3 regions of the Phyllobacterium sp. RCAM01083 genome follow, and region 3 is predicted to be linked to each of the others. Evidence: predicted binding sites of a transcription regulator. Region 3 holds the regulator's gene; each other region holds the start of a gene.
The links. Region 3 encodes LexA, which represses DNA repair genes until DNA is damaged. Its sites were predicted from a motif close to TGTTCNNNNTGTGTTCNG; they were not measured.
Positions count from the first base shown of each region.

Region 1: a site for LexA is predicted at 2,033-2,050, ahead of recA (recombinase RecA). Genes of this name have one in related genera too.
Region 2: a site for LexA is predicted at 1,759-1,776, ahead of ACZ25R_RS16975 (PA0069 family radical SAM protein). Genes of this name have one in related genera too.

Region 1 covers NZ_JBVFZN010000005.1:723,464-729,033, forward strand. The annotation lists gene ACZ25R_RS10135 (pseudouridine-5'-phosphate glycosidase) at 1-871, opposite strand, end outside; gene ACZ25R_RS10140 (carbohydrate kinase family protein) at 904-1,854, opposite strand; gene recA (recombinase RecA) at 2,173-3,267, shown strand; gene alaS (alanine--tRNA ligase) at 3,616-5,570, shown strand, end outside.
Region 2 covers NZ_JBVFZN010000005.1:2,072,352-2,077,921, forward strand. The annotation lists gene ACZ25R_RS16960 (4-(cytidine 5'-diphospho)-2-C-methyl-D-erythritol kinase) at 1-649, shown strand, start outside; gene moaB (molybdenum cofactor biosynthesis protein B) at 652-1,194, shown strand; gene ACZ25R_RS16970 (glycosyltransferase family protein) at 1,198-1,704, opposite strand; gene ACZ25R_RS16975 (PA0069 family radical SAM protein) at 1,853-3,004, shown strand; gene ACZ25R_RS16980 (ribonuclease HII) at 3,142-3,801, shown strand; gene ACZ25R_RS16985 (F0F1 ATP synthase subunit B) at 3,870-4,349, opposite strand; gene ACZ25R_RS16990 (F0F1 ATP synthase subunit B) at 4,361-4,987, opposite strand; gene ACZ25R_RS16995 (F0F1 ATP synthase subunit C) at 5,081-5,308, opposite strand; gene ACZ25R_RS17000 (F0F1 ATP synthase subunit A) at 5,380-5,570, opposite strand, start outside.
Region 3 covers NZ_JBVFZN010000005.1:1,303,027-1,308,596, forward strand. The annotation lists gene ACZ25R_RS13115 (ABC transporter substrate-binding protein) at 1-227, opposite strand, end outside; gene ACZ25R_RS13120 (substrate-binding domain-containing protein) at 648-1,676, shown strand; gene ACZ25R_RS13125 (GNAT family N-acetyltransferase) at 1,681-2,523, opposite strand; gene lexA (transcriptional repressor LexA) at 2,712-3,431, shown strand; gene ACZ25R_RS13135 (ComEC/Rec2 family competence protein) at 3,425-5,570, opposite strand, start outside.

The DNA.
Region 1 (5,570 bases), 580 kb from region 3:
CCAGGGCGATATTCGCCTTCAGGCTTTCGCCCTTGGTGATGTCGAGAATTTCCGAAAGAAGATATGGCGTTACGGCCTTGCCCGTGATGCCATTTTTTGTGGCGCGCGCCAGGGCTTCACGGATGTATCCGCCCATGATGTCGGCCGGAATTTCGCTTTCCAGCGGAATCGGGTTGGCGATCAGCATGCCGCCGTTGACGCCGATGGCGCTGCGCGTTGCCTGGAACCTGGCGATGGCTTCCGGCGTGTCGAGACGCAACGGGGCCTTGAGATGCGACTGGCGCGACCAGAAGGCCGGCAGAACGTCCGCCCCATGCACCACAACGGGTACGCCTTTGGTTTCAAGCACTTCCAGCGTCTTTTCAATATCCAGAATCGCCTTGGCGCCCGCCGAGACGACGATCACCGGGGTGCGGCCCAATTCTTCCAGATCGGCCGATATGTCGAAACTGGTCTCCGCGCCCATGTGCACGCCGCCGATGCCGCCCGTGGCAAACACCTTGATGCCGGCCATGTGTGCGGCCAGCATGGTGGCGGCAACGGTGGTGCCGCCGGTGCGGCCTTCCGACAGCGCAAACGCCAGATCGGCGCGCGACAGCTTCATGGCGCCCTTGACCTGCGCCAGCGCCTCGCGTTCCTCGGCCGAAATGCCGATCTTCAGGCGGCCATCGATAATGGCGATGGTCGCCGGGACAGCACCGCCATCGCGGATGATCGTCTCGACATCGGCGGCCATGCGGCTGTTGTCCGGGTAGGGCATGCCGTGGGTGATGATCGTGCTTTCCAGCGCCACCAACGGCTGCCCGGCGGCAAGTGCTTTCTGCACCTCCGGTGCAATGTCGGTGAACGGGTTGAGGGCTGTTGTGGTCATGGTTCTTTCCTTTGTCGTATCAGGCCGTTGGCTCATGCGAGCGGGATGGCCTCCGGTATGGTCGCGAGGGCCGCGTCGAAAATCCTGGATGTGAAGATCGGCGTTGCCGAATGGGTTTGCAGTGTCAGCGCCGAGGCGGCAAAGCCTTCGCGCACGGCTTGCGCGAGGGGAAGGCCGCGCATCAGCGCCGATATGGTGCCGCCGGCCAGCGCATCGCCCGCGCCGGTCACATCGGCAATACCGGTCAGCGCGGGCGGAAGCAGGGAGAATGCACCGCCGCTGGAATAGACCAGCGCAGCCTGCCCGCCATTGCTGACAACGGCAGTGTGCAGACCCTCTGCCGTCAGGGCGCGGTGCAGATCGGGCAGGCTGGCATCGGCGCCCAGTCCCGTCAGCGCAAAGGCTTCACGCCGGTTGAGGAACAGGCAAGCGAGATCGCCGAGAACCGGCCGCAACCGCACTGCCTTGGCCGGGGAAATCGCCAGCGCATAGAGCGGTTTGCCGCCGGCAAGCTCGGCCAGTTTCTGCAACGCTTCCGACGGCAGATTGGCATCGCCGAAAACCGCATCGGCGGCATCGATGGAATCGCGCACCTTGCGCCGCCTGAGCTGCCGGGGCAGGGCAATTTCATACAGCGCCATGTCGGCGATGGCCGCAACCACATCGCCCTGTTCATCGAGGATCGCCGTATAGCTCGGGGTTGCCCGGTCGATGAACACGGCGGAACTGTCCTTGATTCCGGCGGCCTCGAAGGCGGCGCCGATGACATCGCCAACCCGGTCGCCGCCGCGCACCGACAGCATTTCAGCCCGCACGCCGCGCCGCACGGCAAGGCGCAATGCATTGAACACGCCGCCACCGGGCTCTTCGCGCATGATGCCGGGGTTGGACGCGCCGGGAATGAAGGGAACGCTGCTCTGGCCGCGCCGGTCCATATGGGCGCCGCCGACAGCAAACAGCAGCGGTGTGTAATCCTGAGTCATGATTGGTGGCTTTTGCTGAACAAAATGATCGGTTGCAAGACACTTGGTCTTTTTCTTCTCTAGATGGCCTGCGGCCCTGACGCAATCGCCGCAACGATTCGAATCTGGCGGCCGCCGTTTTCCCGTTCCCGCTGTCCAGGCACGAGGAACATGTGGACAAGCGCAGGCGGGTCAATTGCGGAACATTTTAAGAACATTTTTGTGTTATTGTTGTTTTTCAATGGTTTGTGCATATTGCCAAATGAGAACAAAACAGATACAAATATCTTCAAAGGCCGGAGCATCCGGGCTTCATGGATAGCACAGGGGTAGTGTAACATGGCTCAAAATTCTTTGCGGTTAGTTGAGGGTAATTCGGTGGATAAAACGAAAGCGCTGGATGCGGCATTGTCACAGATCGAGAGAGCCTTTGGTAAGGGTTCGATCATGCGGCTTGGACGCAATGAGCAGGTGGTGGAAATCGAGACGGTGTCGACCGGCTCGCTTTCCCTGGATATAGCCCTTGGCGTTGGCGGTCTGCCGAAAGGCCGCATTGTCGAGATTTACGGGCCGGAAAGCTCCGGTAAGACAACCCTGGCGCTGCATACGATTGCCGAAGCCCAGAAGAAGGGCGGCATCTGCGCCTTTGTCGACGCCGAGCATGCGCTGGATCCGGTCTATGCCCGCAAGCTGGGCGTGGATCTGGAGAACCTTCTGATCTCGCAGCCCGATACCGGCGAGCAGGCGCTGGAGATCACCGATACGCTGGTGCGTTCCGGTGCGATCGATGTTCTGGTGGTCGATTCCGTTGCCGCCTTGACCCCGCGTGCGGAAATCGAAGGCGAGATGGGCGATTCTCTCCCCGGCCTGCAGGCCCGCCTGATGAGCCAGGCGCTGCGCAAGCTGACCGCATCCATTTCCCGCTCCAACTGCATGGTCATCTTCATCAACCAGATCCGCATGAAGATCGGCGTGATGTTCGGTTCGCCTGAAACCACGACGGGCGGCAATGCGCTGAAATTCTATGCTTCGGTGCGTCTCGATATCCGCCGCATTGGTGCGCTGAAGGAACGTGACGAGGTGGTCGGCAACCAGACCCGCGTCAAGGTGGTCAAGAACAAGCTTGCGCCCCCCTTCAAGCAGGTCGAATTCGACATCATGTATGGCGAAGGCGTATCCAAGACCGGTGAACTGGTCGATCTCGGCGTCAAGGCGGGTATCGTTGAAAAGTCGGGTTCGTGGTTCTCCTACAATTCCCAGCGTCTGGGGCAGGGCCGCGACAATGCAAAACTCTTCCTCAAGGACAATCCCGAAGTTGCCAATGAGATTGAGCTGGTCCTGCGCCAGAATGCCGGTCTGATTGCCGAGCAGATGCTGGACAAGGGCCCGGACGATGTCGAGGACAATGACGGACCCGAGGCCGCCGAAGGCTGATCTCCCAGGACGGACCGTTCCGGTCTGCAATTCAAACCCGCATCCGGCCGCCGGATGCGGGTTTTTCTTTAAAATGCTCTCACGCGGTAAGACCGTCTTTCATATTGGGGCTAACTTCCCTCATGCTGAGCTTGTCGAAGCACGCACAACCGCTCTGCGTGCTTCGACAAGCTCAGCATGAGGGAGAGTGCACGCTTTCGAAGACTGTGCTGTTCATAAGCGGAGCCTATTATCACAGGGATTTTCTGGACAGGCCGCGGTCGCATCGCTACAAGCGTTGCGTTCCGCCCTTTGTTGCAGAAAGGGGCTATTTCGCTTTGGTTAGAGACAAGTCAGAAGGCAATGCACATGAGTGGCGTCAACGAAATCCGGTCGACATTTCTGAACTATTTCAAGAAGAACGGCCATGAGATCGTGGCGTCGAGCCCGCTGGTGCCGCGCAACGACCCGACGCTGATGTTCACCAATGCCGGCATGGTGCAGTTCAAGAACGTTTTCACCGGTCTGGAGCAGCGGCCCTACAGCCGCGCCACGACATCGCAGAAATGCGTGCGCGCCGGCGGCAAGCACAATGACCTGGACAATGTCGGCTATACCGCCCGGCACCATACGTTTTTTGAAATGCTCGGCAATTTCTCCTTTGGCGATTACTTCAAGGAAGAAGCGATCAGCCTGGCCTGGAACCTGATCACCAAGGAATATGGCCTCGACAGGAACAAGCTGCTCGTCACCGTCTACCACACGGACGATGCGGCTGCCGGATTCTGGAAGAAGATTGCCGGTCTGTCCGATGACCGCATCATCCGCATCGCCACCAGCGACAATTTCTGGGCGATGGGTGATACCGGCCCATGCGGCCCGTGCTCGGAAATTTTCTATGACCATGGCGAAGACATCTGGGGCGGCCCTCCCGGCAGCGCCAACGAGGATGGCGACCGCTTCATCGAGATCTGGAACCTCGTCTTCATGCAGTTCGAGCAGATCACCAAGGAACAGCGCATCGAGTTGCCGCGCCCGTCGATCGATACCGGCATGGGGCTGGAGCGCCTGGCTGCTGTGCTGCAGGGCGAACATGACAATTACGATATCGACCTGTTCCGGGCGCTTATCCGCGCGTCGGAAGATGCGACCGGCATCAAGGCGGAAGGAAAATTCCGCGCCAGCCACCGGGTGATCGCCGATCACCTGCGCTCGTCGAGCTTCCTGATTGCCGATGGCGTGCTGCCATCGAATGAGGGCCGCGGCTACGTGCTGCGCCGCATCATGCGCCGCGCCATGCGCCATGCGCAGCTGCTGGGTGCCAAGGAGCCGCTGATGTGGCGCCTGCTGCCGGCCCTGATCCGCGAGATGGGCCAGGCCTATCCGGAACTGATCCGTGCGGAGTCGCTGATTTCCGAAACGCTGAAGCTCGAGGAAACCCGCTTCCGCAAGACACTGGACCGCGGCCTTGGCCTGCTGAGCGATGCCACGGAAGGTCTTGGCGAAGGCGATCGTCTCGATGGCGAAACCGCGTTCAAGCTCTATGACACCTTCGGTTTCCCGCTGGATCTCACCCAGGATGCGCTGCGCCAGCGCGGTATCGCTGTCGATACCGATGCCTTTGCGGCAGCCATGGAGCGGCAGAAGGCGGAAGCCCGCGCCCATTGGTCCGGTTCCGGCGATGCAGCGACCGAAACGGTCTGGTTCGCGGTGCGCGACAGGGTCGGCGCCACCGAATTTCTCGGCTACGAGACGGAAAAGGCCGAAGGCGTCATCACCGCGCTGGTGCAGGACGGTGCGCAGGTGGACAGCGCCGGGGAAGGCGAGGCCATTGCCCTCGTGGTCAACCAGACGCCGTTCTATGCCGAGTCCGGCGGCCAGCAGGGCGATACCGGCATCATCTCCGGTGACGGCTTCACCGTTGTTGTCACCGACACGCAGAAGAAGAATGACGGCGTGTTCGTGCATCTGGGCAAGGTGCTCAAGGGCACGGTAAAGCTGGATGTCCCGGTGGAGCTGACGGTCGACAGCGGGCGCCGCACGCGTATCCGCTCCAACCATTCGGCGACGCACCTGCTGCATGAGGCGCTGCGCGAAACCCTTGGCACCCATGTCGCGCAGAAGGGCTCGCTCGTTGCGCCGGACCGGCTGCGTTTCGATTTTTCCCATCCGAAGCCGATTTCGGACAAGGAACTGGCCGTCATCGAAGACCTCGCCAACGAAATCGTCCTGCAGAACGCACCGGTCAGCACCCGCCTGATGGCGGTCGACGATGCCATCGCGGAAGGCGCCATGGCGCTGTTCGGTGAGAAGTATGGCGATGA
Region 2 (5,570 bases), 770 kb from region 3:
GGATGCCCTGCGCCGGCGGTATGGCGGGCAGGCAACGCCCGTCGCCATCCATCTGGAAAAACATCTGCCCGTCGCCTCCGGCATCGGCGGCGGCTCCAGCGATGCCGCTGCCGCCCTGCGGGCTCTGGCTGCCCTGTGGGCTATCGATGCCAGCCTGACGGAGCTGGCCGCACTCGGCCTGCCGCTGGGTGCCGACGTACCGATGTGCCTGCACGGCGAGGCGCTGATCGCGCGCGGCATCGGCGAAGAGATCGAGCGCATCGCAGCCTTTCCGCGCCTGCCCATGGTCCTCGTCAACAATGGGGTGACAGTGTCGACACCGCAGGTCTTTTCCGCACTGACCCGCCGCGACAATCCTCCCCTGCCCGCGCTGCCTCCCCTGACATGCCTTGCGGAGGTTTGCGCCTATCTGCGGCAGACGGACAACCATCTTTTCGCAGCCACGCAAAAGCTTGCGCCCTCGATCAACGGAAGCATGCAGGCATTGCTGGACACCAACCCGTTGCTCGCGCGCATGTCCGGCTCGGGCGGCACCTGCTTTGCACTCTACAGCGATGACGCGGCGGCTGATGCAGCCGCAATGCGGTTGCGCCAAAGCCAGCCCGCGTGGTTTGTCGTCGCCACCAGCAGCACTATGGAAGGGAACTGATCTTGGCCCGCATTGACGAGACACGCCCCTTTGTACCCGTCGGGATTGCCGTGCTGACCGTTTCCGATACGCGCACGCTCGATGACGACAAATCCGGCACGACGCTGGCCGACCGCATCACGGCAGCAGGACACCGCCTGGTGGACCGCGCCATCGTGACCGATGACCGCGACGCGATACGCGACAAGGTGCTTGCCTGGTCAAACAGCCCCGATGTGGATGTCGTTATCACCACCGGCGGTACGGGCTTTACCGGCAGGGACGTGACCCCTGAAGCGCTGGAGCCGATCTTTGAAAAGCGCATGGACGGCTTTTCCGAGGTATTCCACCGGATCTCCTACGACAAGATCGGCACGTCGACCATCCAGTCCAGGGCAACCGGCGGTGTGGTCAATGCCACGTTCGTTTTCGTGCTGCCGGGCTCACCCGGCGCCTGCAGGGATGCCTGGGATAATATTCTCCAGTTCCAGCTCGACTACCGCCATATGCCCTGCAATTTCGTCGAGATCATGCCTCGGCTGGACGAACATCTCAAACGGGGCTAACAGCTATTTCGACGCGCCGGGAATAATCTCCGCCCGCAGACGCTTCATGGCGAGACCGCGCGCCAGGTCCGCCGCACTCTTGCCCGGAGCTGACAAAGCCATCGCCTGACGCTTTGAAATCAGCAGCCCGTTGGCCAGAGGATTTCCTGGCGCGAAAACCCGCGCGAAGAACGGCTTCCGATGCGCGTGGGAACGGGTGAAACAGGCTGGCCCCTGCATGCGTTCCACATGAAGGGAGACAGCCTCGATCCAGCCGTCGATCAACCGCGCACCGGGTTCGATGAACAAAATCCAGTCGCTGCGCGCGCGGCGCAGACCGTCGATCAATGTCTGGTCCTGCAGGAAAATACACCCGGCCGCATCAGCCACACGGTGAGTCTGGTCGGTCGAGCCGTGATCGATGACGATGACATCGCTCAACACACCTTCGACAGCTCCGCCCACCAGTCCGCCGAGCGTTCTGGCCAAGGGTTCATCGGCATTGCGGGTTTCGATCAGGACGGAAATCATTCATTTCAGTTATAGTATTATTATTGAAATTTCCATCATCCTTTTTCAGCAGATTGTTCTTGCTTTGTTCTCATAATTTGCTAGGAATACATTCATGTTGCGACGGTATGAGCGACTCAGTCTCGCTCCGGTCTCAAGGAGAATGTCAATGAACATCATGGTACAGGCGGACAAGGCCGCTTTCGGGCAGGGCCGGGCCGAACATGCCAATGTGCTGGTCGACGAAGCCGGGTTGCGGATCGACCATGGACGCCGGCGCGGACGCGGCGCGGGCGTGAACCCATCCGGGCGGTTCGAGCCGGAAACGCGCCATGTCTTTGACGATGGCTGGGAGACAATCGAGGACTTGCCCGCCTTCAAGACCGAGGTGCAGATCGAGAAGCCGCGCACCATCATTACACGCAATGACTCGCCAGATGTCGGATTCGACCGTTCCATCAATCCCTATCGCGGTTGCGAGCATGGCTGCATCTATTGCTTCGCCCGGCCCACCCACAGCTATATGGGCCTGTCGGCCGGTCTCGATTTTGAATCGAAACTGTTTGCCAAGCCCGATGCCGCCAGGATGCTCGACCGCGAACTGTCCAAACCAGGTTACACCGCCAAGACCATCGCCATCGGCACCAATACGGACCCCTATCAGCCGATCGAGAAGAAATGGCGCATCATGCGCGAGATTCTGCAGGTGCTCGAAGAGCATCAGCACCCCGTCGGCATCGTCACCAAATCGGCGCTGATCATGCGTGATATCGATATTCTCGCCCGCATGGCCGAGAAGGGTCTTGCCAAGGTCTGCCTTTCCGTCACGACGCTGGACGGCAAGCTTGCCCGGACGATGGAACCGAGGGCCTCAACCCCGACGCGGCGGCTGCAAGCGCTGCGTGCACTCTCCAACGCGGGCATTCCGACGGGAACCCTGGTGGCTCCGATCATTCCGGGTCTCAATGATCACGAGATCGAGCGCGTGCTTGACAGCGTGTATGCCATGGGTGCGCGCGAAGCCGGCTACGTGCTCCTGCGCCTGCCGCTCGAGGTCAGTCCCATCTTCAAGGAATGGCTGCTGCGCAATTACCCGGACCGTTATCGCCATGTTCTTTCCCTCGTGCGCTCCATGCGCGGCGGCAAGGATTACGATGCGGAATGGGGCAAGCGCATGCGCGGCGACGGTCCCTATGCCTGGCAGATCGGACGCCGGTTCGAAATCGCCGCCAAGCGCCTCGGCATCAATCTCGCCAAGCGCCGTCTGCGCACCGACCTGTTTGTACCAACCGCAGGCAGCGAACAGTTGTCGCTGTTTTAACCAATCAAACGGGTCTCTGACCTGTTTCTGAAAATCCGTCGGGCGCCCCCCATCCCGCTGACGGAAGTCCCGATGCCCTACCCCATCCGCATCGGGGCCTTGCAGAGAATCAGAACGAATGCGAGTCTCGCCGCAACATGGCTCGATCGCGTTCTGATTCTCTGCTTCTTCCTCTCGATACCGGCAAACCCGATTTTGCGACGGAGCGTCGGCTGATGCGCGATGGCGTGCCTTTTGTCGTGGGGATCGACGAAGCTGGTCGCGGGCCCCTGGCAGGCCCTGTTGTCGCTGCGGCGGTCATCCTTGACCCCGAGCGGATTCCCGATGGTCTTGACGATTCAAAACGCCTGACCGCCAGGAAGCGCGAGGAATTGTTCGATATCATTTTGCAGACAGCGCTGGCGTCGGGTATTGCCAGTGTCGCCGCGCCGGCAATCGATGCCACAGATATTCTGAAAGCCGCGCTGGAGGCCATGCGCCGCGCCACCTGCGGCCTTTCCATCCTGCCGGGCCACGCGCTCATCGACGGGCGGGATGTGCCGCGCGGCCTTCCCTGCCCCGGCACGGCGATGATCAAGGGCGACCAGCGTTCGGTTTCCATTGCCGCGGCCTCCATTCTCGCCAAGGTCAGCCGCGACCGGATGATGGCGCAGGCCGGCCGCCACTACCCGGCCTATGGGCTCGAGACCCATGCGGGCTACGGAACAGCGTTTCATCGCAGCGCGATGCTAACCCACGGACCGGTGGTTGGCCTGCACCGTTTCAGTTTCGCTCCGCTGAAGAACCGGGACGTTTAGGGCGGGGCTACGCGCCCAAAAGAAAAAGCCGCCTCGCGGCGGCTTTCCCAAATTCCATTTGCCCTCAATCAGTTCAGGCGGGTCTTCACTTCACCCAAGGAAGACTTGAACAGGTCAGCCGATGTCTTGGCGTCGACCTTGTCCTTGAGGATACGGCCAGCAGCAGCAACAGCGATATCGACTGCGGAAGCGCGAACGTCGTTGACGGCCTCGGTCTCGGCCTGGGCGATCTTCTGCTCGGCAAGCTTGTTGCGGCGGGCAACATATTCTTCCGTCTTCTGCTTGGTTTCCTCAATGATAGCATGGGCTTCGCGCTGCGCAGCGGCAACGATCTCGCCAGCTTCCTTTTCGGCTTCCTTGCGCTTGCGCTGATACTCGGCCAGCAGCGACTGCGCTTCCTCGCGCAGGCGGCGGGCTTCTTCCAGCTCGTCGCGGATACGCTCGGCGCGGCCGTCAAGCGACTTGCCGACAACGCCCGGAACCTTGAGGTAAACCATCAGCGCCAGGAAGATAACCAGCGCAATCAGGGCCCAAAATGTTGCGTCCATCATGCTTCTCCTTAACCGCGCACGGCTTTGACCGCAGCGGAAACACTTGCCGTATCGACAGTTCCACCGATGATCTTCTTGACGATTTCCGCCGCCGTTTCCTCGGCGATGGCACCGACGCCAGCCATTGCCTTGTCCTTGATGGACGCAATGCTTGCCTCGGCTTCAGCCAGCTTCTTTTCCAGGGCAGCAGAGATTTCCGCTGTTTCAGCGTCTGCCTTGGCCTTGGATTCATCACGGGCGGTCTGAGCAATGCTACCGGCCTTTTTCTTGGCTTCGGCAAGTTCCTGCTCATAGGCGGCGAGCGCCTCATCCGATTCCTGCTTCATGCGGGCAGCCTGATCGAGATCGGTTGCGATGCGATCGCGGCGGGTCTCGATGATGCCGCCGATACGTGGCAGAACCACACGCGACAGGAACAGGTAGAAAAATGCAAATGTCAGTGCCAGCCAGAGCAGCTGCGAAGCAAAATGGCTGGAGTCGAAAGGCGGGAAAACACCTTTATGCGCCACACCCGTTTCGGAGTGGGTCGCAGTGGCATGGGCATCAGACGCGCCACCCGTTGCAGCCGTGTCGGCGTGCGCAGGTGTCTCGGTCTGAGCGGTTGTGGATGCGGCATGAGCCGAAGACACAAACATATGTTGTCCCCTTGGTTCGGGCATTTCCCGATCTGCTGACTTTAAATATTATACTGGCCGCGCAGAGCGCAGCCAGTATGAATTGCTTGCTGATTAAACAGCGAACAGAAGCAGAAGAGCGATGAGCAGCGAGAAGATGCCCAGAGCTTCAGTAACGGCGAAGCCGAATACCAGACGGCCGAACTGGCCATCAGCTGCGGATGGGTTGCGCAATGCACCGGAGAGGTAGCTGCCGAAAATGTTGCCAAGGCCGAGGGCCGTTCCGGCCATACCAAAGCAGGCGAGACCTGCACCGATGTACTTTGCTGCTACGGGATCCATGTTAAACTCCTTTGGATAGAATAGTTATTGATCGATTGCGTTTGGCGGAGCCCCGCCGGCGAAGTTCGTTCTCAGTGACCGCCAGGATGCACTGCGTCATTCAGGTACATGCATGTCAGCACGGTGAAGACGTAGGCCTGCAGGAAAGCCACCAGGAATTCGAGACCGGTCAAAGCGACCGTCATGGCGAGCGGCAGAATCGCGCCGCCAATACCGGCAGCTCCGAGCGCACTCAGCGACACCACGAAACCAGCAAACACTT
Region 3 (5,570 bases):
GCGGCGAGCCACAGGCGGTACTGACCGAAATTGTCGGAACTGTTGGCTGGCATGGCAACGATGGACACCTTGTTGCCGGTTTCCTTCTCGAACTGATCAAGCTGCTTGCGCAGGAACTCGCGTCCATTGCCGGTGTCGCCGGATACGATCGCCAGATTGGCGGCAAAAGCCCCCGAAGCCAGCAAGGTCGTGGTCAAAAGGGTCGCAATGAATGATTTGGCTTTCATGATTTCCTCCCAAAAATCTGACAGAATCGGCTGCCGCACATCGCAGCGATGCTTGGCCCCTCTTCAAAAACTCCTCCTGAAGCGCTTTGGAAATCATTTGAAGTATCAAAATTCAAAGCGCTTTGAATGAAAAATGACAAAGGCTCTTTCACCTGTCAAGCCGCAAATTGGCGGCACAAGCCAGACATCAAGGTCAACCGCATGGAGAAATGGATTATTATATATATGTTACAGTGCATTATACGGTATTGCTGAGAACACGAATTCCGGGCTGCCGCCCTGTTGAAACAGCACTACGCCGACCACGGATCACAATATCGCGAGCAATTTACCAAAGCGCTTTGAATTTAGCCTCTGGTTATGTTTATTATTTGGAGTCATATCTGCATTGCCTGAACAGACCGTACTGGATTGCTTGCCATGAAACTCAAGGAACTGGCTGAACAACTGGGCCTCTCGCAAACGACCGTCAGTCGCGCCCTGAACGGCTATCCTGAAGTCAACAAGGCGACGCGCGAACGCGTCAGCCAGGCAGCCCTGAAATTCGGTTACAGCGCCAATGCCAATGCCCGGCGCCTCGCCATCGGCCGCATCGGCGCCATCGGCATCCTGATGCCGCGCGACCGCAGCGAACGTTTCGGTCCGCACACCAGCGAGTTCTTCTCCGGTCTGGCCGAGCAGCTGTCGCAGCATGAAATGGACCTGCTGATGAGCCCGAGCATCAACAATGACGAGCTTGCGGCCTACCGGCGGCTGATTTCCAGCAAGCGCGTGGACGGCATCATCGTCACCGGCCCCACCCTGATGGACGAGCGGGTCGCCATGCTGACGGAAGCGAAATTTCCCTTTGTGCTGCACGGGCGAACCAATATCGCCGCCCCGCATGCCTGGCTCGATATCGACAATGCCGGCGCCTTCCGGCAGGCGGCATCGCACCTGATCGATCTCGGCCACCGGCGTATCGCGATGATTGACGGGCTGAAGGGCCACACGTTTTCCGAACACCGCGAAATGGGTTATCGCGAAGCATTGCTGGAGCGCGGCATTGCCGTTGATCCGCGCTTCATCGTGCATGAGCGTTTTTCCGATGAAACCGGTTTCCATGAGGCGCAGCGGCTCTTGTCCTATACGCCGCATCCGACCGCCATTCTTGCCGGCTCGATGATGACGGCGCTCGGCATTTTCCGCGCCATCCGTTCAAGGGGCTATGAACTCGGCAAGGAAGTTTCGGTGATCGCCCATGACGACGTGTTCCCCTATCTCAATGCCAGCAACATGGTCCCCGCCATGACCACCACCCGGTCGTCGATCCGCTCCGCCGGATCGCGTATCGCCGAACTGCTGGTGCGTGTCCTCGACGGCGAGCCGGTCGAAAACATCCATGAGATATGGCCGGTCGAACTCATCCTGCGCCAATCGAGCGGTCCGCCCGTCGCCCCGCGCCGGTGAGTGCCTAGCCCAATTCGAAGGTTGTGATGCCAAAAATCCGGTCGAGCGGTAATTCGGGCGCCGGTCCGCGATACATGCGTGCGGTTTCGAACACCGGCGCGAGACCATAGCGGTCGCAAAGGCGCCGCGCGGCCCCATTGGTCCCGGGAATATCCAGAAAGACCTGCGCATTCCCGGCTGTTGCTGCGAGCGATTGAAACAGCCGGTCGGCGATCTCTTCGGTTTCGGCAAACAAGGGACCGATTTTGTACCCCTCGCGGCATGCGCGCACGACGCCATACCCCGCGATTTTTCCGTCGGCAATGCAGGCCAGGCCGTGGCGGGAGCCGGACGGGCCAAGCCAGGCACGGATGAACGATTCCCGTGGTTCGGGATTGAATTGACGGTCATAGGCGGCGACGGCGCCAATCCATTGCGCATCGATGGCGACGATATCGCCGCTGACGGGTGCCTTGCAACCGGGTGCGCCGCCATAGCGGTAATTCGCATGGGCATAGACAAATCCCGACTTCCGATAGTTTTCCTGCTGGGCAACGACACCATCAAGGCCGACGGTCTGTCCGGCAAATCCGCTCAGCACGTCCTGCCAGAGCGACCAGCCGAAACCCAGACCGCGCGATTGCGGACGCACCATGTAGAAACCGAGAAAGCCGTAGTCTCGCGCATAGCGGACCAGCGAGACCGCTGCCGTCAGTTCACCATTCACCTCAAGCACGTGATAGCCCTTGGGGTCCGCGGCCCAGAATGCGTCCGCATCGTCCAAACCGGGGTTCCAGCCCTCAGCGGCTGCCCAGTCAATGATCGCGCCAAGGTCCCGGCGCTCGGCGATTCGGATGAAAGCTGTCATGATATTGTGATATCCAACTGGAAACCGACGGAACAGTACCCTGAACGGGCGCATTTCTGCCCGCACATGCTTCGTAACCAAGCTTCCAGCATTGCCGCAACGGAATATTAAGCACTTGTAGAACAATGCTGGAACAGATAGTGTTTGTTCTGGTTTTGTTTTTCCGATTCCCTGCTAAAGGATCGCCAATGCTCACGCGTAAACAACATGAACTTCTTCTCTTCATTCATGAGCGTCTGAAGGAGACGGGCATTCCGCCATCCTTCGACGAAATGAAGGATGCGCTGGATCTGGCCTCCAAATCCGGCATTCACCGGCTGATCACTGCGCTGGAAGAGCGCGGCTTCATTCGCCGGCTTGCGAACAGGGCACGCGCGCTGGAAGTCCTGCGCCTGCCCGACTCCATCGCACCCGGCCTCAACAGCCAGAGAAAGTTCGAGCCGAGTGTCATTGAGGGCAGTCTCGGACGCAATGTTGCGCCGCCGAAGCCGCAGCCGCGCGCCTCCAATGACATGGACATGCCTGCCAATGTCAGCATTCCGGTCATGGGCCGGATTGCCGCCGGTGTGCCGATTTCCGCGATCCAGAACCAGACCCACATGCTGAGCCTTCCGCCAGACATGATCGGCAGCGGCGAACATTATGCGCTTGAGGTCAAGGGCGACTCGATGATCGAAGCGGGCATTTTCGACGGCGATACCGTTGTCATCAAGCGTGGCGACACCGCAAGCCCCGGCGAAATCATCGTGGCACTGGTCGATGATGAAGAGGCCACCCTCAAGCGGTTTCGCCGCAAGGGTGCCTCGATTGCCCTGGAAGCCGCCAATCCCGCCTATGAAACGCGGATTTTCGGACCGGACCGCGTGCGGGTGCAGGGCAAGCTCGTCGGCCTGATCCGGCGTTATTGACCGGCCGCCGCGTCCCGTTCAGCATTGTCCGGGACGCCTTCGGTCGCGTGGGCCTTGTGTGAACGCTCCGGCCGGTTGCGCGCCGCATTGGAGTGGATGCGGTACGTGTTCCAGGGTCGGTCGGGCGGACCGATCGCCCAGGTCAGGCGGGCTGACTGCACTCTTTGCTCCAGCGCTTCTCCGGCTTTCGATGCATCCGTCACGTCACCCTGCCCTTGCCCGCCGGAACCGAACCGGATTTCCGCAGCACCGTTCAAGGCGAGATCACGGCGCGTGATCACCATCGGGCCCGGAACGGGGCAACCGGTGTCCACACCGGCAAAGCCCAGCACGACAATATTCCCCTCATTGCAGGCGGCGTTCCTTTGTGCGGGATCGTCCGTATAGGCAATGATGAGACCGCCCGGTTCGCGCGCCAGACAGAGCTTTCCGGCGCATTCGAAGACACCCTCCGCTGCCTCTTTGCCGATCCGCGCCGGTTTGACGATCTGTTCCAGCCCAAAACCCTGCCGCCAGTTGTTCAACGTGAAGGCGCCGCCCTGCGGGCGATTGATCATCAATGCCATGCCATTGCGCACACCGGCCAGCCGGCCATCCTCGGACAGGACGATATCCGGCGGCGCTGTGCGTGCCATGATCAGGATGGCCGCAGCAAACAGCGGCAGGCTGCACAGACGCAACCACGACGTCGTGAGAAGCAGGATCACAAGTGCCGCGCTCATCAGGATCAGGCTCGGCTGCGGCATCGGACCGAGATTGCCCGAGGGCGAGAGTGCGGCAACGTGATGGGCGATGAACACCACCAGCTCGATGCCGCGTTCCATGACGGCGAACGGCAGGAAATCCAGATCGAACGGCATCAGCAACAGCGCCAGTACGGCGAAGGGCATGACCAGAACCGAGACCACCGGCAAGGCAAATGCGTTGCCGATCAGCCCGAGCGGTGCCGTATTGTTGAAATGATAGGCGGCAAAGATCGCACTGGCCGAACCGGCGACCAGGGATGTCAGCGCGACGTCAACGATGTGATCGCCGATCTTGCCGGGCAGCTGCGCCAACAGATTGCTGCGGCGCGGACGCTTGCCATTCCGGCCGGCCTTGCGCGGCGACCACCAGCCGTAAAGGGCAATCAGTGCGGCAGTGGCCGAGTAAGACATCTGGAAGCTTGGCCCCATCACCTCGTGCGGCGCGATGGCAATGGTTACCAAGGCGGCCAGGGCAACATTGCGCAGCGACAGCGCCGCCCGGTCCACGGTCATGGCGACAAGCATGACTGCCAGCATGACAAAGCTGCGCTGGGCCGCCACGTCGATCCCCGAAAGCAGCAGATAGAATGCCGACGCCAGCAGCGCCGCGCATGCCGAAAATTTCTTGATGGGATAGCGCGCGGCAAAGTCCGGAAAGAAGGCCATGCATGCGCGCAGCGAGCCGATGACGATCCCGGCCACGAGCGCCATGTGCAATCCCGAAATGGAGAGGATATGCGACAGGCCGCTCAGCCGCATGGCGTTGTTGGTGGCCTCGCTGATGCCATCGCGCTGGCCGGTGATCAGCGATGCGGCGATGGCACCGGCTTCTCCCGGTATATGACCGAGGATACGATCGGTGAGCGCCTGGCGCATCGCGGCGACGGCAAACAGCGTTCTGGTTGTCAAATCAGCCGGTTCCGGCAGAGAGGCTGCTTCCGGCCTGCCAAGAAAAAAGCCGCTGCCGCCGATGCCCCTGTAATAATTGTGGAAGGCAAAGTCATAATTGCCGGATCGCACGGGACCGGATGGCGGGCGCAGATGCACCAGACCGCGCAACCCGCTGCCTATGGCAGCTTCGGGTGGCAAGGCTCTGGCCGATACAGCCAGCCTTGCCGGGGCATAGCGCAGCTGCGGGCGCTCTGTCGCCACGACATCCACCGTCACGCGCCAGCCGCCCCGGTCGGCGCGGTTGATCGCGACGATGCGGCCGGTCAACCGCGTGGTCACGGCGGAGCCAAGCATCGGTGTATCCAGCCGCAGCGTTTCCAGTTTGGCGCAGAGCATGCCCGTCACAACCAGCACGGCGGCGGAAAGGCACATCCCGGTCAGATACCGCTCGCGTGCCAGGAGTTTGAACCCGGCAAGCGCGGTCAATCCGAAAAGGATGGCG